One region of the Lysobacter yananisis genome, then DNA from elsewhere that is predicted to be linked to it. Evidence: riboswitches for the same ligand, from Rfam matches in the RefSeq annotation. Region 1 holds a riboswitch; each other region holds the start of a gene.

What was found. A riboswitch is a leader RNA that binds a small molecule or an ion and turns the genes downstream of it on or off. The one in region 1 is predicted to bind cobalamin.
Region 2: it holds a riboswitch for cobalamin, as region 1 does, so the genes downstream of both, btuB (TonB-dependent vitamin B12 receptor) here and btuB (TonB-dependent vitamin B12 receptor) in region 1, are expected to answer to the same signal.
Region 3: it holds a riboswitch for cobalamin, as region 1 does, so the genes downstream of both, metE (5-methyltetrahydropteroyltriglutamate--homocysteine S-methyltransferase) here and btuB (TonB-dependent vitamin B12 receptor) in region 1, are expected to answer to the same signal.
Region 4: it holds a riboswitch for cobalamin, as region 1 does, so the genes downstream of both, RDV84_RS01755 (ribonucleoside-diphosphate reductase subunit alpha) here and btuB (TonB-dependent vitamin B12 receptor) in region 1, are expected to answer to the same signal.

Annotation. Positions count from the first base shown of each region.
Region 1 covers NZ_CP133568.1:670,596-676,065, forward strand. The annotation lists gene queD (6-carboxytetrahydropterin synthase QueD) at 34-390, shown strand; gene RDV84_RS02905 (phasin family protein) at 704-1,114, shown strand; gene bioD (dethiobiotin synthase) at 1,349-2,035, opposite strand; gene RDV84_RS02915 (GAF domain-containing protein) at 2,199-2,681, shown strand; gene RDV84_RS02920 (TfoX/Sxy family protein) at 2,678-3,166, shown strand; cobalamin riboswitch at 3,358-3,590, shown strand; gene btuB (TonB-dependent vitamin B12 receptor) at 3,728-5,470, shown strand, end outside.
Region 2 covers NZ_CP133568.1:2,953,163-2,958,632, forward strand. The annotation lists gene RDV84_RS12505 (TonB-dependent receptor plug domain-containing protein) at 1-1,887, opposite strand, end outside; cobalamin riboswitch at 2,238-2,492, shown strand; gene btuB (TonB-dependent vitamin B12 receptor) at 2,611-4,497, shown strand; gene RDV84_RS12515 (hypothetical protein) at 4,548-5,195, shown strand; gene RDV84_RS12520 (hypothetical protein) at 5,218-5,470, shown strand, end outside.
Region 3 covers NZ_CP133568.1:398,969-404,438, reverse strand. The annotation lists gene RDV84_RS01790 (diguanylate cyclase) at 1-226, shown strand, start outside; gene metE (5-methyltetrahydropteroyltriglutamate--homocysteine S-methyltransferase) at 450-2,729, opposite strand; cobalamin riboswitch at 2,919-3,188, opposite strand; gene RDV84_RS01780 (COG3904 family protein) at 3,634-4,803, shown strand; gene RDV84_RS01775 (aldo/keto reductase) at 5,179-5,470, opposite strand, start outside.
Region 4 covers NZ_CP133568.1:392,028-397,497, reverse strand. The annotation lists gene RDV84_RS01765 (ribonucleotide-diphosphate reductase subunit beta) at 1-939, opposite strand, end outside; gene RDV84_RS01760 (four helix bundle protein) at 1,001-1,354, shown strand; gene RDV84_RS01755 (ribonucleoside-diphosphate reductase subunit alpha) at 1,399-3,753, opposite strand; cobalamin riboswitch at 4,165-4,475, opposite strand; gene RDV84_RS01750 (DUF2339 domain-containing protein) at 4,599-5,470, shown strand, end outside.

The DNA.
Region 1 (5,470 bases):
CCGGCTCCGCACCCGTTCGCCGCCATGCCCGCCATCGACATCTTCAAGGTCTTCACCCTGGAAGCCGCGCACCGGCTGCCGAACGTGCCGGAAGGCCACAAGTGCGCGCGCCTGCACGGGCATTCGTTCCGGGTCGAAGTGCACCTGCGCGGCGATATCGGCGAGCACAGCGGCTGGCTGATGGACTACGCCGACGTCAAGAAGGCGTTCCAGCCGATCCACGACCGGCTCGATCACCACTACCTCAACGACATCGAAGGCCTGGACAACCCGACCAGCGAGCGGCTGGCGGTGTGGATCTGGGAACAGCTCAAGCCGGCGCTGCCGCTGCTGAGCGAAATCGTGGTCCACGAGACCTGCACCGCCGGCAGCCGCTACCGCGGCGAGTGACCCGGCGCCGGCGCTTCGCGCCGGCATCTGCGACGCAAACCGATGCCGCGCCCGCTTCCGGGTCGGGTCATGCGCGCGCCACCGTATCGACATCCGCCCCCGCCAGCGTGGCCGGGCGGATCGGCGCAGGTCCGCGCAGCGAAGCCGCTTTGCCTATTCAGGTAGCAACCCCGTAACTGACTGAACCGGCAGGTTTTCTGAACGATTCAGGACCGCTGGTCGGCACCATGTTGCGGCGCAACAAAAGCCGGTCTATGCTGCATCGCACAATCCAGTCGCCCTCCGTCTGGGCCACCTTTTCAGGAGCTAAGCCATGTACCAGCAGTTCAACGAACAGTTCGCCGCCGCCACGCGCCAGTTCGCGGACACGGCCGCTCAGGTCAACCGCCTGGCCCTCGACAACGCCGAGGCCGTGTTCGGCCTGCAGATCGCCGCGATCGAAGACCGCGTCAACGCCACCTTCGCCTTCTTCGGCGAAGCCGCCGAGGCCCGCGACTTCGACGCCCTCAAGACCCTGTTCCCGAAGGGCGTGCAGGTGGCTCGCGAGAACGTCGAGCGCGCCGTCAGCACCGGCCAGGAAGCCTTCGGCCGCACCCTGAAGACCAACGAAGCGATCGCCGAGCTGGCCAAGTCGCAGGTCGAGACCGCCGCCAAGGCGACCCAGGCCAACGTCGAGAAGGCCACCAAGGCCGCGGCCAAGGCCGCCGCTCCGGCCGCCAAGTAAGCCTCGCGGCCGCCGCCTCTCTCCCGGCGGCCCGATGCGATGAAGAAACCCGGCAGCGCGAGCTGTCGGGTTTTTTCGTTTGCACGGTGCGCAGGCCCCGGCCGGAGGATCGGAAGCGCCCGGTAGGGGCGGCGCCAGCCGCGACTGCGGCAACGCGACTGCGGCGGTATCTGCGACGCGAGCGGAAACTCCGCGGTCGCGGCTTGCGCCGCTCCTACAGGAGGAGTTCGGGATTCAGAAGACCGGGCGCAATGCACCGGCCAGGGTCGCCGGGGCGGGCTGCGCCGCATGCGGCAGCCGGCCCCAGCACGGCGCCGGCAGGCGCCGGCGCAGGATCTCGAAGTTCTCGTCGGCGCGCGCCATGTGCGGGTCGATGCCATTGGCGATCCAACCGATCAGCTCGGCTCCGTCGGCCTGGATCGCGCGCGCGCTCAGCCGGGCGTGGTTGATCGCGCCCAGGCGCAGGCCGACCACCAGCACCACCGGCAGTTTCAGCGCGCGCACCAGGTCGATCTGGTCGAGCTGAGCGCTGACCGGCGCGGCCCAGCCGCCGACGCCCTCGACCACCACGGTGTCGGCCTGGGCGGCCAGCCGCGCGTGCGCGGCCAGGATCGGACCCAGCGCGATCTCGACGCCGGCTTCGGCCGCGGCGATCTCCGGCGCCAGCGGCTGCGGCAGGGCGTACGGGTTGACGTCTTCGTAGCGCGGCCGCGGATCGCTGGCGGCCTGCAGCAGCAACGCGTCCTCGTTGCGCCAGCCGTCCGGGCCGGGCTCGCAGCCGCTGGCGACCGGCTTCATGCCGACCGCGCGCGCGCCGCCGGCGCGCAGGGCGTGCAACAGGGCGGCGCTGGCGACCGACTTGCCGATGCCGGTATCGGTGCCGGTGACGAACAGGCCGGGGAGCCGGCGGGCAGAAGTCATGCGGGAGTCTCGCGGCTGGGGCCGCCCGGCGCGCGGACGGGACCGCGCGGCCGACGGCGCGCTTGTCGGAAGGGGCGGCGGCGCCTGTGACTGATCTCGCGCTTTCCCGGCGCCGCCCGGTGGGCATGGTAGTCGCAGCGGACGCCGCTGTTACACTCCGAAGATGTTTACTGCCTCCACACTTTCGGGCCAAAAGTCCGAGCAATACGCCCAATTGGTCGACCAGGCCCGCGCCCTGCTCGACGGCGAGCGCGACCGCATCGCCAACGCCGCCAATCTGTCGGCGCTGGTCAACCAGGCCCTGCCGCAGCTCAATTGGGTCGGTTTCTATTTCTTCGACGGCACCGAACTGGTGGTCGGCCCGTTCCAAGGGCTGCCGGCCTGCGTGCGCATTCCGCTCGACAAGGGCGTGTGCGGCGCAGCCGCCACCCGCCGCCAGACCCAGCGCGTGGCCGACGTGCACGCGTTCCCCGGCCACATCGCCTGCGACGCGGCCTCGCGCTCGGAAGTGGTGGTGCCGCTGACCCGCGGCGCCGAACTGATCGGCGTGTTCGACCTGGACAGCCCGATCCCGGACCGCTTCGACGCCGACGATCAGGCCGGCCTGGAAGCCTTGGCCCAGGTGTATGTGGAGTCGCTGGCATGAGCGGAACCAAGATGCGCAACATCGGCCCCAAGAGCGCGGCCTGGCTGCGCCAGGTGGGGCTGCGCACGCACGAGGACGTCGCCGCGATCGGCACGGTCGAGGCGTTCATGCGGGTCAAGCGCGCCGGCTTCAAGCCGACCTTGAACCTGCTCTACGCGATCGAAGGCGCGCTGCTGGACTGCCATTGGCAGGAGATTCCCGACGAGCGCCGCCAGGAGCTGATCCTGGCCGCCGAGGCGGCCACCGCGCTGCTGCCGGCGCCGCGCAACAAGCCGGCCGCCGCGCCGGTGCGCACGACGGTGCATAACGAAGATCGCCATGAGGACGGCGGCTTCGGCGGCTTCGGCGGCTTCGGCGCGGGCCGCGAGGAAGGCGGCCACGGCGGGGATGGCGATGGCGCCGGCGACGAACGCGCCGGCGACGAGCGCGACGACGACGGCGCGGCCGGCGACAACGGTCGCGACGAGGGCGGCCGGCACGACTGAGCCGGTGCCGCACGGCTGCGCCCGCGTCCTGCAGGAGCGGCGCAAGCCGCGACCGCGGCAACCCAGCCACGTCGAAAGCAGTAACGCGAGCGATCGCCGCGCGGTCGCACCTCGCGCCGCTCCTGCAGCGGCCTAGGGCGGCTCCGACCGGTCAGGCAGGCGGCGCCGGGTTCGCGTACACTGCGCCCCGCTTCGAGGTGACCCCGCGGCCAGGCCGCCGGGTTGAAACGGGAAGCCGGTGACGCCCGGCGGCGCGGATCTGCGATCCGGCCGCGGCCAGTCCGGCACTGCCCCCGCAACGGTAAGCGCGTCGACAGCGCGGCAACCGCCACTGTGCCACCGGCCTCGCGCCACCGGCATGGGAAGGCGCCGCGCCGGAACCGGTCCGCCGGTTCGGCCCGCAAGTCCGGAGACCGGCCCCGAAGCCCCCACAGGTTGCGATGCGGAGGGCATCGCGGCGGTCGCCGCGCCTTCGCGCCGGCTCGCCTGCGTTCGCCCTCCCCCGCCGCCGCCCTTCGCCGTTCGTCGTGCGCGCAGGATCGCGCGCGCAGGAGTGCTTCAATGCGTCGTTACCAGTTGCTGTCCCTCGCCATCGCCGGCGCCCTCGCGCTGCCGGCGGCCGCCGTCGCCGCGCCCGCCGGTGCGCCCACCGACCTGGATCAGGTCGTGGTCACCGCCAACCGCACCGCGGTCAGCGTCAACGACCTGCTGACCCCGGTCGACGTGCTCGACCGCGCCGACATCGAGCGCAGCCAGGCGCGCGACCTCAACGACCTGCTGCGCGGCCGCGCCGGCATCACCATCGCCAACCAGGGCGGCGCCGGCAAGCTGACCACGCTGTTCCTGCGCGGCAGCGAATCCGACCACGTGCTGGTGCTGGTCGACGGCCTCCGCATCGGTTCGCCGACCTCGGGCCTGGCCTCGCTGCAGGACCTGCCGCTGGAGTTGATCGACCGGATCGAGATCGTGCGCGGCCCGCGTTCGAGCCTGTACGGCGCCGACGCCATCGGCGGCGTGATCCAGGTGTTCACCCGCCGCGAGCGCCAGGGCTTCGCCCCGCGCGTGCACGCCGGCGGCGGCAGCAACGGCACGGTCGAGTTCGGCACCGGCTTCGGCGGCCGCGGCGGCCGCGGCTGGTTCGGCGCCGATTACAGCTTCCGCAAGACCCAGGGCATCAACGCCTGCCGCGGCGCCGGCTTCCCGGTGTTCGCCGGCTGCTTCACCGACGAGCCCGACCGCGACGGCTACGAGAGCCACGCGCTGTCGCTGCGCGGCGGCGTCGAGATCAACGAGCAGTGGAGCGTGGAAGGCCAGGCGCTGCGCGCCGAAGGGCAGAACGATTACGACGGCAGCTTCGTCAACTATTCCGAGACCGTGCAGCAGGTGATCGGCGGCAAGATCGACTGGCGGCCGAGCGAGCGCGTGCACGTGCAGCTGACCGGCGGGCGCAATGTCGACAGCTCCGACAACTTCCTCGGCGCGGTGCCGATGGGGTACTTCAGCACCAACCGCGACAGCGCGACCTTGCAGGCAGATTTCAACCTCTTCGACGGCCACGTGCTGAGCGCGGGCTTCGATTGGCTGCGCGACGAAGTGCGCAGCGACACCACCTACGACGAGCGTTCGCGCGACAACAAGGCCGGTTTCGTCCAGTACCAGGGCCGCTTCGGCAACCAGTCGTTCGAAGCCAGCGTGCGCCGCGACGACAACGAGCAGTTCGGCGGCCACACCACCGGCGGCGCCGCGTGGGGCCTGAACTTCGCCGACCACTGGCGCGTCACCGTCGGCTACGGCACCGCGTTCAAGGCGCCGACCTTCAACGAGCTGTACTACCCGTTCTTCGGCAACCACAACCTCAAGCCGGAAGAGTCCAAGACCTGGGAACTGGGCCTGGCCTACCGCGGCGAGAACTTCAACGCGCGCATCGACGGTTTCGACACCCGCGTGGACGAGCTGATCACCTTCGACTCGGCGATCAACCTGCCCAACAACATCGAACGCGCGCGCATGCGCGGCGCCGAGATCGGCATCGACACCACCTTCGCCGAGTGGACGCTGGCGGCGAGCGCGAGCTGGCTCGACACCGAGAACCGGGTCGGCTTCTACCGCGGCAACGACCTGCCGCGCCGCGCCAAGCACAGCGCGCGCATCGACCTGGACCGCGCCTTCGGCAAGTTCCGCGTCGGCGCCACCGCGGTGGGTTACGGCTCGCGCTACGACGACGTCGCCAACAGCAACCGCCTCGGCGGCTACGGCACGTTCGACCTGCGCGCGGAGTACGCGTTCACCGATGCGCTGAGCCTG
Region 2 (5,470 bases), 2.3 Mb from region 1:
CACGCCCTGGGTCTTGGTGTCGACCGCGTTGGTGAAATAGCGGCCGCCGCCGATGCCGGGATAGCCGTTGGCCTGCAGGTAGTTGCGCACCGCGGTGCTGGTCAGGTTCTCCGACAGCAGGATGCGGTCGTCGACCTTGATCTGGTACGCGTCGAGGGTGATGTACAGGCCGTCGGCCGGCTGCAGCACCAGGCCCAGGCTGTAGTTGGTCGATTCCTCTGCCTTCAGCGGTTCCGAACCCAACGCCACCGCGGCCGGGTTGTCGACGCGGAAGGTGCCGATCTCGTACGGCACGCCGCTGATGAAGTTGGTGGCGATGGACTGGAAGTACTGCTGCTGCAGCGACGGCGCGCGGAAGCCGGTGGACACGGTGGCGCGCAGCGCGACCGCGTCGGTGAAGGCGTAGCGCGCCGACAGCTTGCCCGAGGTGGTGTCGCCGAAGTCGCTGTAGCTCTCGTAGCGCGCGGCCAGGCCGGCGGAGAACTTGTCGGTCAGGTCGCCTTCCACGTCGAGATAGAACGAATAGCTGTGGCGGTCGAACTCGCCGGCGTCGCTGGCGCGGAAGCCCGAGAACACCTGCGCGCCCGGCAGCACCTGGCCGTTGGACGCGGGCACGCCGCCGTTGGCGTAGGACAGGAACTCGCCGGCGCGCTGGCTGAATTCCTCGCCGCGCCATTCCGCGCCCCAGGCGAAGGTGATCGGGTACTTCCAGCCGAAGTCCACCGGGCGGGTGAAGTCCAGGTTCAACACGTGCTGGGTCACTTCCAGCGCGCCGGCGTAGAACTTGGTCGGCGAACTCGGGCCCAGGCTGCGGTTGAGCGTGTTCTCGATGTCGAAGGTCAGGCCGTTGTGGCCGTAGTTGTAACTCAGGTCGATCTGGGTGCCGCCGGCGGTTTCGCTGCGCACGCCGAACACCGCGGCGCGGTCCTTGCTGACGTTGTGGATCTGCGGCAGGAAACCGTTGGGATAGATCGAGGGGATGTTGCGCGGATCGGCGGCGAAGCGGAAATAGCCGTTCGACAGCACGTCGCGTTCGCTGTAGCTGCCGAAGGAATAGAACGACAGGTAGTCCACCGGCTTGAATTCGCCGTTGTAGGAGAACGCGCCGTGGTCGATCTCCGGATCGCCGTAGCGCTGTTCGACCACGCCCTGGAACGGCCGCGCGCGGTTGGTGTTGTCCTGGTGGCCGCCTTGCGCGGCCAGGCGCAGCCAGCCGCGCTCGCCTTCCAGGCCGAGGTCGCCGGAGAGCTGGTACTGCTCGCCGTCGCCGGCGCTGTACTGGCCGTAGCGCGCGGCGATCGAGCCGCCGCTGCCGGAACCCTTCAGCACCACGTTGACCACGCCGGCGATGGCGTCGGAGCCGTACTGCGCGGACGCGCCGTCGCGCAGCACTTCCACTCGCTCGATCGAGGCGATCGGGATCGCGTTGAGGTCCACCGGCGAAGAGCCGCGGCCCTGGCTGCCGTTGAGGTTGATCAGCGCGGTGGTGTGGCGGCGCTTGCCGTTGACCAGCACCAGCACCTGATCGGGCGCGAGGCCGCGCAACTGCGCCGGGCGCACCGCGTCGGTGCCGTCGGTGATCGCCGGGCGCGGGAAGTTCAGCGAGGGCAGGGCGCGCGACAGCGCGGTCGCCAGCTCGACCGTGCCGGTGGCTTCCAGGGTCTCGGGGGTGATGATGTCGATCGGCGCGGTCGACTCGGCGACGGTGCGGTCGGACACGCGCGTGCCGGTGACGATGACCTGGTCGAGGGTCTTGGCGTCGGCCTGGGCGGGTTGCTGGGCCAGGACGGCGGGGGCGGCGGTCAGGCTCAAGGCGATGGCCAAGCCGAGGGCGAGCGGGTGGCGGACGCGGAGACCGGGGCGGGCGAGCGTGCGGCTGGCGTGCATGAAGACTCCTGCATGGGGGACTGACAGCGATGTCATCCGGGTTTAACACGGTCATAACAACCCGGTCAATGAAGCGGCCAGGAACCGGCTAACGCAAGTAATCAAAAAGTGGTAGGCGCCTCGTTTTCGGCGCTGCGCCGCGGATCGCGGGCAAAAAGAACCGCCGGTCGCATATGCGCGGCGAGCCGGCGGCCGGAAAACGAACAAGGATCGGGGGTGTGGCGCGGGGCCCGATCGCACGCAGGCCCGCCGCCAGCATGGCCGCGGATGCGGCGACGATTGAATAGGACCGGTCCGAAACAGGGCCGCGTGCTGGCGGTGCCGTTCGCTCGCCCGGGCGTCGCGACTGTTAAGATGCGCGCGCTCAAGGTGATCGCCGGCACAGTCCGGCGATTGAAACGGGAATCCGGTCGCGCCGCGGGTCTGTTCGCCAGAACGGTCCGCGCGCTCAAGCCGGAGCTGCCCCCGCAACGGTAGGCGAGTCCACGCACCGCAACGGCCACTGTGCTTCATGCATGGGAAGGCGCGGCGCCGGAACCTCGGACAAGGACGCTCGACAGGTTCCACTCGCAAGCCCGGAGACCGGCCTGGAGCGCGAACCGACCGGCGGCGGGCCTGGTGGCGGAGCGAGCGCGCCTGTGCGTGTCCTTCCGCGCTGTTTTCGCGCCGGTCCCGACCCTTGTCGGCCGCGCGGGAGAGCGCGGCCCTGGAGACCCGCAGGCCATGCAGCACCGCTTCGTCCGTTCCCCGCGCCGCGCGCTCGCGCCGGCCCTGGCCATCGCCCTGTCCGCCGCGGCCGCCACCGCCCCTGCCGCGCCGGCGGTCGATCTCGACCAGGTCGTGGTCACCGCCACCCGCACCGCGCAGACCCAGGACGCGACCCTGGCCGCGGTCACCGTGATCGACCGCGCCGACATCGAGCGCCTGCAGCCTTCGTCGCTGCCGGACCTGTTGCGCGGCACGCCGGGCGCGTCGCTGGCCAACAACGGCGGGCCGGGCAAAAGCACCTCGCTGTTCCTGCGCGGCAGCGAATCCGATCACGTGCTGGTGCTGGTCGACGGGATCAAGCTCGGTTCGGCCACCAGCGGCGGCGCCTCGCTGCAGGACATCCCGGTCGAGCAGATCGAGCGCGTGGAGATCGTGCGCGGCCCGTTCTCCAGCCTGTACGGCTCGGAAGCCATCGGCGGCGTGATCCAGATCTTCACCCGCCGCCCGCAGGGGCCGTTCGCGCCGAGCTTCAGCGTCGGCATCGGCAGCAACAAGACCCATCGCGCGTCCGCCGGCGTGGCCGGAAAGGGCGAGCGCGGCTGGTATTCGATCAACGCCGCGCACGAGGACACCGACGGCATCGACGCCTGCCGCGGCAAGCCGTCGCCGGGCGGCGCCGGCTGCTTCACCTATTCGCCCGATCGCGACGGCTACCGCAATTCGTCGCTGACCCTGCAGGGCGGCTACCGCTTCAACGAGCAGTGGGACGGCGAGGCGCGGGTGTTTCGAGCCGAGGGTTACAACGAATACGACGGCAGCCAGAACAACCAGGCCGACACCGTCCAGCAGGTCGCCGGCGCGAAGCTGCGCTACCGCCCGAGCGACCGCCTCGCGTTGAGCCTCAACGCCGGCCGCAGCTGGGACCTCAGCGAGCAATACAAGGACGGCAAGTACTCCAGCACCTTCGACACCCGCCGCCAGCTCGGCTCGCTGCAGGGCGACCTCGGCCTCGGCGGCGGCCTGCTGAGCCTGGGCTTCGACTGGCAGCGCGACGAAGTCGAAAGCAACACCGCCTACAAGCGCGACGCGCGCGTGCTGCGCGGCGCGTTCGGCCAGTACCAGCGCGAGTTCGGCGCGCACGCGCTGCAGGCCAGCCTGCGCCGCGACGACGACAGCCAGTTCGGCGGCGAAACCACCGGCAGCGTGCTGTGGGGCTGGAACTTCGCCGACGCGCTGCGGCTGACCGCGAGCTACGGCACCGCGTTCAAGGCGCCGACCTTCAACGAGCTGTATTACCCGGGGTACGGCAATCCGGACCTGGGCCCGGAAACCTCGCGCAGCTTCGAACTGGGCCTGCGCGGCACCTTCGGCGAGGGCGGCCGCCAGGTGTGGTCGCTCAACGCCTACCAGACCCGGATCGACGATCTGATCGCCTACGACGCCTCCATCGGCCTGCCCGGCAACGTCGACCGCGCCCGCATCCGCGGCCTGGAAGCGGCGCTGGACACGCGCGTGGCCGGCTGGGACCTGCGCGCCAGCGCGACCTGGCTGGACCCGCGCAACGACAGCCGCGGCGGCTACCGCGACAACATCCTGCCGCGGCGCGTGCGGCAGAGCGCGCGCATCGACCTGGACCGCCGCTTCGAACTCGACCGCGGCGACGCGTTCTCGCTCGGCGCCAGCGTCTACGCCGCCGGCCAGCGCTACGACGACCTCGCCAACAAGCGCGAACTCGGCGGCTACGCCCTGGCCGACCTGCGCCTGGGCTACGCGCTGGGCACGGACTGGAGCGTGCAGCTGGCGGCCAACAACCTGTTCGACAAGCGCTACGAAACCGCGGCCTTCTACAATCAGCCCGGACGCACCTACCTGCTGAGCCTGCGCTACCGTCCCAACCGCTGAACCCGCCCGCGCCGGCCGCGCGCGCGGCCGGCCCCGACCGAGAGACGACGATGATCTCCACGACCCAGTCCCAGCCGAACCGCCCGGCCCCGCGCCGGCACGAACTGCGGCCGCTGCTCGCGGGCCCCGCGCAACTGGCGATCCTGGCCGTGCTGCTGACGCTGATGGCCGCGACCCGTTTCCACGCGGTCGGCAGCGCGCTGCACCTGCCGGACGCATCGATGGCGGTGTTCTTCCTCGGCGGCCTGTACCTGCAGCGCCACCGGCTGTTCGCCGGGCTGCTGGTGGCGGCGGTGGCGATCGACTACATCGCCGTGACCGGGCGCGGGCTGAGCTTCTTCGATCACTACTGCGTGACGCCGTCGTACGCGTTCCTGCTGCTGGCGTATGCGGTGCTGTGGTACCTGGGCCGGGCCTGGGCGCCGTCGATGGCGGCGCGGCCGCGCGCGCTGGCCGGCGCGCTGGCGGTGGCGCTGGTCGCCGCCAGCGCCTCGTTCCTGATTTCCAACGGCGCGTTCTACTGGTTCGGCGGCCGTTACGCCGATCCGAACTTCGCCCAGTACATCGAGCGGGTCTGGCGCTGGGGCCCGTTGTTCGTCGGCACCACGATGGCCTATGTCGGCGCGGCGTTGCTGGCGCATGCGCTGGTCGCGCGTTTCGCCCGTCCGCGCGGCGCCGCATCCGGCCCGCGCCACTGAGAAGGAGAGCGTCATGAGCTTGTTGCTTCCGCCGAGCCAGGCCGCGCTGCCGCTGCGCGCGCGCAACGGCCAGATCGCCGCCGCGCTGGCCTTGGCCGCGCTGATGGTGTGCACCCGCGGCCAGCACTTCGCCACCGTCGATGCGCTGCCGAGCGCGTCGTGGGCGGTGTTCTTCCTCGCCGGCGCGCTGCTGCGCCCGGCCTGGTTGTTCCCTGCGTTTTTCGTGTTGTCGTCGTTGCTGGACCTGGCCAGCCTGGCGCTGGGCCGGGTCACCG
Region 3 (5,470 bases), 270 kb from region 1:
GATCCCCGGGGTCGGCCGGGCGCGCGTGCTCAACATCGCCCGCGCGATCCTGCTCGGGCTGTATCGCCGGGACATCGAACACCGCGACAGCGAACACGGCCGGCTGACCTGCAGCATCGGCGTGGCGATGGCCTACAGCGTGGACGAACTGGATGCGGCGATGGATCGCGCCGACGAAGCGCTGTACCGGGCCAAGCGGCGCGGGCGCAACGGGTTTTGTTCTTGATCGCGCGAGGATCGCAGCGCGGGTAGCGGATGTCGCGGCGCGTGGCCGCAGGCGGTGCGTATCGCGAAACGGCGGCGATGCGGGTTTCGCGGTGGTCGGATTGGCGCGGTTCGCAGGGAACAAACGACGGGCGTTCGCGCATCGGCGAGCGCCCGCGTCGGTTGCCTCGGCCGCGCCGGACGCGCCGCGCACGCGGCGCGACGCATCCGCCGGACCGTCCGGCTCAGGCCTCCGCCCGCGCCGCCTCGCGCAGGCCTTGCGCCGCGCTGACCATCGCCCGCAGCGCCGCGCGCACTTCCGGCCAGCCGCGGGTCTTCAGGCCGCAGTCCGGATTGACCCACAGCTGCGCCGGTTCCAGCACGTCCAGCGCCTTGTCGAGCAGCTCGCGCATCTCCGCTTCGTCGGGCACGCGCGGGGAGTGGATGTCGTACACGCCCGGGCCGATGCCGTTGGGGTAGCGGTAGCGCACGAACGCGTCGAGCAGCTCCATGCGCGAGCGCGAGGTCTCGATCGAGATCACGTCGGCGTCGAGCGCGGCGACCGCGTCGATGATGTCGTTGAACTCGGCGTAGCACATGTGGGTGTGGATCTGGGTCGCGTCGCCGACGCCGCTGGCGGCGAGGCGGAAGCTCTCGCCGGCCCAGGCCAGGTACGCCGGCCAGTCGGCGCGGCGCAGCGGCAGGCCTTCGCGCAGCGCCGGCTCGTCGATCTGGATCGCGGCGATGCCGGCCGCCTCCAGGTCCAGCACTTCCTCGCGCAGGGCCAGGGCGATCTGCCGGCAGCTGTCGGCGCGCGGCTGGTCGTCGCGCACGAACGACCACTGCAGGATCGTCACCGGCCCGGTCAGCATGCCCTTGACCGGCTTGGCGGCGTGGTCCTGGGCGAAGCGGCTCCATTCCACCGTCATCGGCCTGGGCCGGGCGACGTCGCCGAACAGCACCGGCGGCTTGACGCAGCGCGAGCCGTAGCTCTGCACCCAGCCGTGCGAGGTGAAGGCGAAGCCGTCGAGCTGCTCGCCGAAGTACTCGACCATGTCGTTGCGCTCGAACTCGCCGTGCACCAGCACGTCGATGCCGAGCGCTTCCTGCTCGCGCAGGCACTGCACGGTTTCGTTTTCGAGGAAGGCGCGGTAACCGGCGTCGTCCAGGCGCCCGGCCTTGTGTTCGGCGCGGGCCTGGCGCACCTGCGCGGTCTGCGGGAACGAGCCGATGGTGGTGGTCGGGAACAGCGGCAGCTTCAGCCGTTGCTGCTGCAGCGCGATGCGCTGCGGATAGGCGCTGGCACGGCGGGTCATCGCCGGCTCGACCGCGGCCAGGAGCTTGCGCACCTGGGCGTTGCGCAGCAGCGGCGAGGCCAGGCGCGCGGCGCGCGCGCTGGCGGCCTGGGCCAGTTCGCCTTCGGCCGCGGCGTCGCCGGCCAGCGCGCCGGCGACCAGGCGCAGCTCTTCGATCTTCTGCTTCGCGTACGCCATCCACTGCTTCAGCGGGCCGGGCAGCTTGCGTTCCAGCTCCAGGTCGGTCGGCACGTGCAGCAGCGAGCACGACGGCGCCAGCCAGCGCGCGCGTTCGCCGGCGCGGCGGGCCAGGCTCAGCGCGGCGTCGAGGTCGGCGCGCCAGATGTTGCGGCCGTCGACCACGCCCAGGCTCAGCGCGCGGTCGGCCGGCAGCAGCGGCAGCACCGCTTCGAGCTGTTGCGGCGCGCGCACCAGATCCAAGTGCAGCGCTTCGACCGGCAACTGCGCGGCCAGCGCGGCGTTGTCGCCGAGCGCGCCGAAGTAGGTCGCGAGCAGGCGCTGCGGCGAGTCGGCCTGGGCGAGCGCGTCGAAGGCGCGGCGGTAGGCGGCGCGGTCGGCGTCGTCGAGGTCGAGCGCCAGCGCCGGCTCGTCGATCTGCACCCACTGCGCGCCGGCCGCCTTGAGCGTGGCCAGCAGCTCGGCGTAGGCCGGCAGCAGCGCGTCGAGCAGTTCGCGCGGATCGCCGCCGTCCGTGCGCTTGCCGAGCTTGAGCAGGGTGACCGGGCCGAGCAGCACCGGCCGCGCGTCCAGGCCGAGCGCGCGGGCCTGGGCCAGTTCGGCCAGCGGCTTGTCGGCGCGCAGCGAGAAGCGCTGGCCGGGTTCGAACTGCGGGACCAGGTAGTGGTAGTTGGTGTCGAACCACTTGGTCATTTCCAGCGCGCGCAGGTCGCGGCGGCCGTCCTGCAGGCCGCGGGCGAGGGCGAAATAGCCAGAGAGCGGATCGTCCTCGAACGCGGCGCGGTGCGAGGCCGGGATGGCGTCGAACAGCACGGCGGTGTCGAGGACATGGTCGTAGAGCGAGAAATCGTTGCACGGCACGCTGTCGGCGCCGGCCGCGACGGCCAGGCGCCAGTGGCGTTCGCGCAATCCGGCGGCGGTGGCCTGCAGCGCGGCCGCGTCGCGGTCGCCCTTCCAGAACGATTCCAGGGCTTGCTTGAGCTCGCGCCGCGCGCCGATGCGCGGGAAGCCGAGGGTGGTGACGCTGATCATGATCAATACCTGCGATGCGTGGGCATGACGCAGGGCAACGAAGGAGACCACGGCCGCGCCGGCCCGGACGCGGGTGCGCCGGACTGCGGATCGATCCGTTGGCTTCGACCTCCGCCCCCGCGGGCGAGCCGGCCCGCCGCGCGCATCGCGCGGACGCGACGGCGAAGCGGGACCGGAGTCGGACGGAAGGCGTACCTTCCGGTCGCGGCAGGTCTTCGGGCTCGGGACTTTGAGCGAGGAGTGAGCGCAGAGGAGTGAGAAGCGAGCAAAAGCCAAAGGGCTTTACTCGCTTCTCACTCCTCTGCGCTCACCCCTCGCTCCGCCTACTAAGGCCGCTTCCCAGGCGTACCGCCCAGTGCCAAGGCCCGTTCGTTTCCCATACCGCTGCGGGGCAGCTCCGGATTCGCACCGGATTCCCTCTGGCCGGCCGCGGCGTCAACCGTGGCCGGCGTGTCCCATCGCTTTATCTGTATGAAGCGATGTTCACCGAGACGCGGCCAAGGTACGCAGCGGGCCCGGCGAAGTCAAATGACACTGCGGCGGTTTGCGGCACCGGTCGGGCCGGGACGAACGGCATCGGGCCTGAAGGCCCTCCCAAGCGTCAGGGGCGGTGCGGCAGCGGCGGGAACATCGAAGGCTCCAGCGATCGTGGGAGGGCCTTCAGGCCCGATGCTGTCCGGTCAGATCGCCGCGCTCCCGCCACGTTTGCCGCACCTGTCGGTTGCGCGCGCGAGCGGTCCGTCCTCGCCCCGGGTTCATCCGCCCCGCGTCAACATGAAGCCCGGCCCGCCCACGCGCGTCGTGCTCGTTGAGCTTGGACGAGCCTGCCGCTAACGTTTGCAGGCGCAGCGCGCGGCGCGGGCCAGGACGGTCCCGCGCGATTCCGACTCCGGTGGCTCGACACATGGTTCCGCAACGCTCCCCGTTCCTTTCCCGCAGGCTCCTGGCCGCCGCGTTCGCGGCGTTGTGCGCGCTGGCGCTGGCCGCTTGCGGCCGGGACCCGCAGGCGCCGCCGGCCGCGGCGGTGACCCTGGGCAGCCAGAACGAGATGCCCAAGCCGGCGCCGGCGGCGGTCAGCGAAGAGGACATCCTCAAGGGCACCTACTGGCCGCCGGCCAAGCTCGACGGCGGCAGCGCCCGGATCAGCTGCGAATACGACTACCCGCGCTTCGGCGACGGCGACACCCTGGAATCGCTGGACTTCTTCAGCCTGGTCGACGCGATGTCGCCGTGCCAGCAGCGCGGGGTGGTGCGGGTGCGCTACCAGGGCAAGATCGGCGCCGGCTTCACCGCGCTGACCCAGCGGGTCGCGGCGATGGCCGCGCGCATGGAGATCCCGACCCGCATCCTCGACATCGACTCCAGCGGTGGCCACGTCGAGGAAGCGCTGCGCGCCGGCGACTCCATCGCCGAATCGGGCTGGGCGATCTGGGTGCGCGAGAACTCGGTCTGCCACAGCGCCTGCGTGCTGGTGCTGGCGGCCGGCGACACCCGCTCGATCGAGGGCAAGGTCGGCATCCACCGGCTGATGCGCGACCGCTCCACCGCCACCTCGCGCGCCGAGCTCAGCCGCGAACTGCGCGCGATCAACCAGCAGGTGCGCGATTACCTGGAGCGCAACGGCGTGGCCACCGCGGTCTCGGACCTGATGATGACCGTGGCCAACCGCGACCTGCGCATCCTGACCCCGGACGAACTCAAGCAATACGGCCTGGACGGCACCAACGCCGCCCAGGACGACCTCGACCGGATCCGTCTGGCGCGCAAGTGCGGCGACGACTTCGTCCGCCGCCGCGAATCCTTCCGCCGCGCGTTCGACGCGCAGTGCATGGGCACCGGCAAGAGCTTCGAGTCGATGCCCGAATGCGCCGAGCAGTTGCAGGCCCAGTTCGGCTTCCCGGACAAGACCTGCCCGGGCGAGAGCCCGGCCGACCTGTACGCGCGCGACCTGCCGCCGCCGTTGCTGGACGAGGCCGCGGCGGGCGAGGGCGCGGCCGAGCCCGCCGACGGCAAGCCGGCCGGCGCGGCGGGCAAGAACGAGCCGCCCGCCAAGGCCGACAAGGCGGCGAAGTAGGCGTGCTGTAGGCGAGCGGCGGCGCTGCCGCGCGCGGATTCTCTGCCGTCGCTTCCGTTCCGTTTCGCCGTGGCGTTTGCGCTGCGCGTCTGTTCCGCGGCTTCGCTTCGCCTCCGATTCGCCCCGCTTCATTACCCCGTCATTCCGGCGAAAGCCGGAACCCATTTTGCCGTTGCTCTTGCGACGGTCGGAAAAGCGGAACGGCAAAATCAAGGTGGGTTCCGGCTTTCGCCGGAATGACGGGGTGGGGGAGCGCGTTGTAGTGGAAAGCGCGGCCCGCAACCGGAGTGGCGGAGTTGGGGACGTGGTGTACCGGAAAGCGCGGCCCTCAGTCGCCGCGCCCTTCTGCTTTGAAGTCCGTCTTTACCCAGCGCCTCACCAATCGCGTCGCACCCGCGCGCCGCCGAACATCGCGCCGACGATGCCGGGCAGGGCCAGGAAATCGTGCGGGAACCCCAACGCGATCGCGCTCGCCTGTTCCAGCCGTTGCAGCTGCGCGGCGCCGAGCGCGAGCTCCAGCGCGCCGAGGTTTTGCACCAGCTGCGCTTCGGTACGCGCGCCGATCACCGGCACGATCGCGCCGGGCCGCTGCAAGGTCCACGCCAATGCGACCTGCGCCGGCGGGCGCTCAAGCTCGCGCGCGATGTCGACCACGACCTCGGCGATG
Region 4 (5,470 bases), 280 kb from region 1:
CGGGTTGGTCGCGCCGAAGTGCTTGGGCATGCCGAGCTGGACCATGCGCTGGTCGGCGCAGTACTCCAGGTACTGGCGCATGTCCTTCAGCGACAGGCCGACCACGCCGCCGGACAGCACGTCCTGGGCGAACAGGTATTCGCAGTCCACCGCCTCTTCGAACATCTTCACCACCTGCGCGCGCAGTTCGTCGTCGAACAGGTCCGGCTCTTCCTCGCGCGCGGTGCGGATGACCTCGAACGCGAACGCCATGTGGCAGCTCTCGTCGCGAAACACCCAGTTGGTGCCCGAGGCCAGGCCGTTGAGCAGGCCGCGCGAGCGCAGGTAATAGACGTAGGCGAACGCGGCGAAGAAGAACAGGCCTTCGATGCAGCCGGCGAAGCAGATCAGGTTGAGCAGGAACTGGCGGCGCTGCTCGCGCGTCTCGATCCGCTGCACGCCCTGGATCGAGTCGATCCAGCGGAAGCAGAACTCGGCCTTGGCCCGGATCGAGGGAATGTTCTCGACCGCGTCGAAGGCCTTGGCGCGCTCGTTCGGGTCGGGCAGGTAGGTGTCGAGCAGGGTCAGGTAGAACTGCACGTGCAGCGCTTCCTCGTACAGCTGCCGCGACAGGTACATGCGCGCTTCCGGCGCGTTGATGTGCTGATACAGGTTCAGCACCAGGTTGTTGGAGACGATGCTGTCGCCGGTGGCGAAGAACGCGACCAGGCGCTCGATCAGATGCCGCTCGGCCGGGCCGAACTTGTGCTTGAGGTCGTTGACGTCCTGGGAGAAATCCACTTCCTCGACGGTCCAGGTGTTGCGGATGGCGTCGCGGTACATCTCGTAGAACTGCGCGTAGCGCATCGGGCGCAGGGTCAGGTCGAAGCCTGGATCGAGCAGCTTAGGAGTGAGCGGAGAGGAGTGAGGAGTGAGCGAGGACATCGCTGACGAGGACATGGGCGGTTTTCCTAATGCAGGTGTGCCGGCGAGCTGAGACCTTGGGGGCAAGGAGGCCGTCGTGCACTACCAAGAAACTGTTGTCTGGAATAAAGCTATTCGACTGGCCGAAAAGGTCTGTCTGGTGTCTCGGCAATTGCCGGCGATGGAGCGATTCGGTATGAGGTCGCAACTCAACAGGGCGGCAATTTCGGTGCCGAGCAATACGGCTGAGGGATGGACTCGCGAATCCAAGCGCGAGAGACGGCAGTTTCTGTCGATCGCGCACGGATCTTTGGCGGAGCTACACACCCAGTTGCTGATTTGCGAGCGGGTAGGCTGGTTGCGAACCGCCGATCTGCCAGAAATAAAATCGCTGATCGACGAGATAAGCCGCATGCTCACCGTCCTGAGAAGAGCAGCCAGGCACCCCTGACCGCCCTTGCTCACTCCTCACTCCTCTCCGCTCACTTCTCGACCTTACTGGCAAGCCTCGCAGGCTTCCGGATTTTCCAGCGAGCAGGCGATCGCGTCGCTCTCGGTGTATTCCGGCTTCGGCGCCACCGGCGCTGCGGCCGGCGCGCTGACCGTTGTCTTGGCGATCTTGGTCGCCGGACGCGAGCGCAGGTAGTACGTGGTCTTCAGGCCCTTCTTCCAGGCGTACATGTACATCGAGCTGAGCTGGCCGATGTTCGGGCTCTCGATGAACAGGTTCAAGGACTGGCTTTGATCGATGAACGCGCCGCGGTCGGCGGCCATGTCGATCAGCGAACGCATCGGCAGTTCCCACGCGGTGCGGTAGACCTGGCGCAGCGATTCGGGGATCTCCGTCACCGCCTGGATCGAGCCTTCGGCCATCTTGATCCGGTCGCGCATTTCCGGCGTCCACATGCCGAGCTTCTTGAGCTCCTCGACCAGGTACTTGTTGACCACCAGGAAGTCGCCCGACAGGGTCTCGCGCTTGAACAGGTTCGACACCTGCGGCTCGATGCACTCGTAGCAGCCGGCGATCGAGGCGATGGTCGCGGTCGGCGCGATCGCCACCAGCAGCGAGTTGCGCAGGCCGTGCTGCTTGATGCGTGCGCGTAGCTCGGTCCAGCGCTCCGGCTGCGACGGTTCCACGCCCCAGGCTTCGAACTGCAGTTCGCCGATGCTGGCGCGGGTGTCTTCGTAGCCGGGGTGCTTGCCGTGCTCCATCGCCAGTTCGTTCGACGCCGACAGGGCGTGGAAGTAGATGGCTTCGGCGATCTCGCGGCCGAGCTTGCGCGCCGGCTCGGAGTCGAACGGCAGGCGCAGCTTGAAGAACACGTCCTGCAGGCCCATCGTGCCGAGGCCGACCGGACGCCAGCGCAGGTTGGCGCGGCGCGCGGTCTCGATCGGGTAGAAGTTCAGGTCGATCACGCGGTCGAGCTGGCGCACGGCCAGGCGCACGGTCTCGGCGAGCTTTTCGAAATCGAACGCGCCCTTGCCATCCTCGAAGATTTCGACGTGGTGCGACAGGTTGATCGAGCCGAGGTTGCACACCGCGGTTTCGTCCTGCGAGGTCACTTCCAGGATCTCGGTGCACAGGTTCGACAGGTGCACCACGTTGCCGTCGCGCAGGGTCTGGTTGCAGGCGCGGTTGGACTTGTCCTTGAAGTTCATCCAGCCGTTGCCGGTCTGCGCCAGGGTGCGCATCATCCGCGCGTAGATGTCGCGCGCCTTGACCTTCTTGACCGCTTGGCCGGCGGCCTCGGCGGCGCGGTAGGCGCGTTCGAACGACTCGCCCCACAGGTCGGTCAGCTGCGGCACCTTGGCCGGGTCGAACAGCGACCAGTCGGCGTCGGCCTCGACCCGGCGCATGAATTCGTCGGGAATCCAGTTGGCGAGGTTGAGGTTGTGGGTGCGGCGCGCTTCGTCGCCGGTGTTGTCGCGCAGTTCCAGGAACTCTTCGATGTCGGCGTGCCACGGCTCCAGGTACACGCAGGCCGCGCCCTTGCGCTTGCCGCCCTGGTTGACCGCGGCGACCGAGGCGTCGAGCGTCTTCAGCCACGGCACGATGCCGTTGCTCAGGCCGTTGGTCGAGCGGATCAGCGAGCCGCGCGCGCGGATGCGGGTGTAGCTCAGGCCGATGCCGCCGCTGAACTTGCTCAGCTTGGCCACGTCCATGTAGCGCTTGTAGATCGCTTCCAGCGAGTCTTCCGGCGAATCCAGCAGGAAGCAGCTCGACAGCTGTTCGTGGGTGGTGCCGGAGTTGAACAGGGTCGGCGAGGACGGGATGTAGTCGAGCTGGGCCATGCGCCGGTACAGCGCCAGCGCGTCGGACACGTCTTCGCTCAGCGCGCAGGCGATGCGCAGGAAGAACTGCTGCGGGGTCTCGATGACGGTGCGCGCGGTCGGGTGGCGCAGCAGGTAGCGGTCGTACAGGGTGCGCAGGCCGAAGTAGTCGAACTTGGCGTCGAGGTTGCGGTCGATCGCGTCGTTGAGCTTGCGCGCGTTGGCCTGGACGAAGTCGAGCAGGCGCTGGTTGATCAGGCCCAGGTCGAAGCCGCGCTGGACCGACTGCGAGAACGCGTGGATCTCGATCCCGGCGACTTCCTTCTCGATCACCCCGGCGAGCAGGCGCGCGGCCAGGCGGCCGTATTCGGGCTCTTCGGCGGTCAGCAGCGCGGCGGTGCGGATCGACAGCTCGTCGAGCTCGCGCGTGGTCGCGCCGTCGTACAGGCCGGAGATGGTGCGGGTGGACACGCGCATCGGGTCGACCGAATACAAGCCTTCGGCGCAGCGGGTCACCGCGCGCACGATCTTGTTGAGGTCGACCGGCTCGCGGCGGCCGCTGCGCTTGGTCACGCTCATCGTCAGGTTCGCGGCCGGCGGGGTCAGCGCGAAGCCGGGCGCGTCTTGTGCGCTGCGTGCCGGTTTGACGTTGGTAGCGGGGGCGGCGGCGGCGTCCGCGGCGGGGGCGACGGACGAATCGGTTTCCAGTGTGGTCATGGCATTGCTCCGGGGCGTGGGTGCACGGTGCGGAGAACGCGGACGCGCCATCGGCAGCGAACCGCATAAAGCGGCGTCGCCGACGGCACGGCCGTGCCCCCGCGGGCGCGGAGCGTCGGAGCGCTGGCTGGGTGTCGCGCGCGCCGGAAGGTTCCGGGCACGGGCCGCTCCGCGCATGGCGCCGAAGCGGTCGGACGCGACGGTGGCCCCGTCGTGCCGCGACACCGGCCGGTCTTCCCCCGAAGACTCCATTGGGCCGGGACCGCGCGGTTGTGCGACGCGCGGCTGTCGGCAGGTCTTCGGGCTCGGGACTCAGAGCCAGAAACAGAGCGGAGAGGAGTGAGGAGCGAGCCGCAGCGATCCGCCTTCGCTCACTCCTCACTCCTCTCCGCTCGTTCCTCGCTTTTGTCCTACTGGGGCCGCTTCCCAGGCGCTTGTCGCGCCCAGTGCCATGGCCCGTTCGTTTCCCATACCGCTGCGGGGCAGCGCCGGCTTCGGCGGCCGCGCGGCGATCCGCGGGCCCTCCCTACCGGCTTCCCTATTCAGCCGGTCTCTCGACCGGCACCGACGGACACAACATAGTGGGGTTCGTCGATTTCGTCAACGCGATATGTGGTGAGTCAGCAAGGTATGCACGGGGTGAAGGACACCCCCGCAAGGTGCCGTGGTTGGTGTAACGTGCCCGCCATAAGGATAGGGGAAACGTGATGGAATCGCTGATTGTCTTGCTGGTCCTCGCGGTCCTGGCGGTACCGGTGCTGCTGGTGGTCGCGCTGGTCCAGCTCGGCTCGCTGCGCGGCCGGGTGAGCGGGCTGGAGCGCGAAGTCGAGCGCCTGCGCCAGTCGGGCGGACCGGCGGGCCACCAGGCGACCCTGGCCGAATCGAGCGCACGCGAGGCCGCGGCGCGGGCGCAGGGCGAGCGCGTTTCGGCGCCTTCCGTCGCCGTCCCGGCCGCCCCCGGCCCTGCGAGCGCGGCACCAGAGCGCCCCGCGGCGACCCCGGCGCAACCGCCGCCGCTGCCCGCGGCTGCGCCGCCCTCGACTTCGGTGCCCCCGACCTCGACGCCCGCCGCGCCGGTGCCGCCGCCGCGCCCGCAGGCGCCGCGCGCGCCGGCTCAGCCGGACGTCGTCACCGTCGCCGCGCGCTGGCTGCGGCGCTGGTTCACCGAGGGCAACGTGCCGGTCAAGGTCGGCATGCTGGTGCTGCTGGCCGGCGTCGCCGCCCTGCTCAAGTACGCCAGCGACCAGGGCTGGATGCGGGTGCCGGTGGAACTGCGCCTGGCCGGCGTCGCCGCCGCGGCGATGGCCGCGCTGGTGTTCGGCTGGCGCCAGCGCGAACGCAAGCGGGTGTTCGCGCTGAGCCTGCAGGGCGGCGCGATCGGCGTGCTGCTGTTGGTGGTGTTCGCCGCGTTCAAGCTCTACGGCATGATCCCGGCCGGCGCCGCGTTCGCGCTGAGCGTGGTGCTGGTGGCCGGCACCGGCGTGCTGTCGGTGAAGCAGAACGCGATGGCGCTGGCGGTGTTCGCGATCCTCGCCGGCTTCCTCGCGCCGATCTGGCTGTCGACCGGCTCGGGCAACCA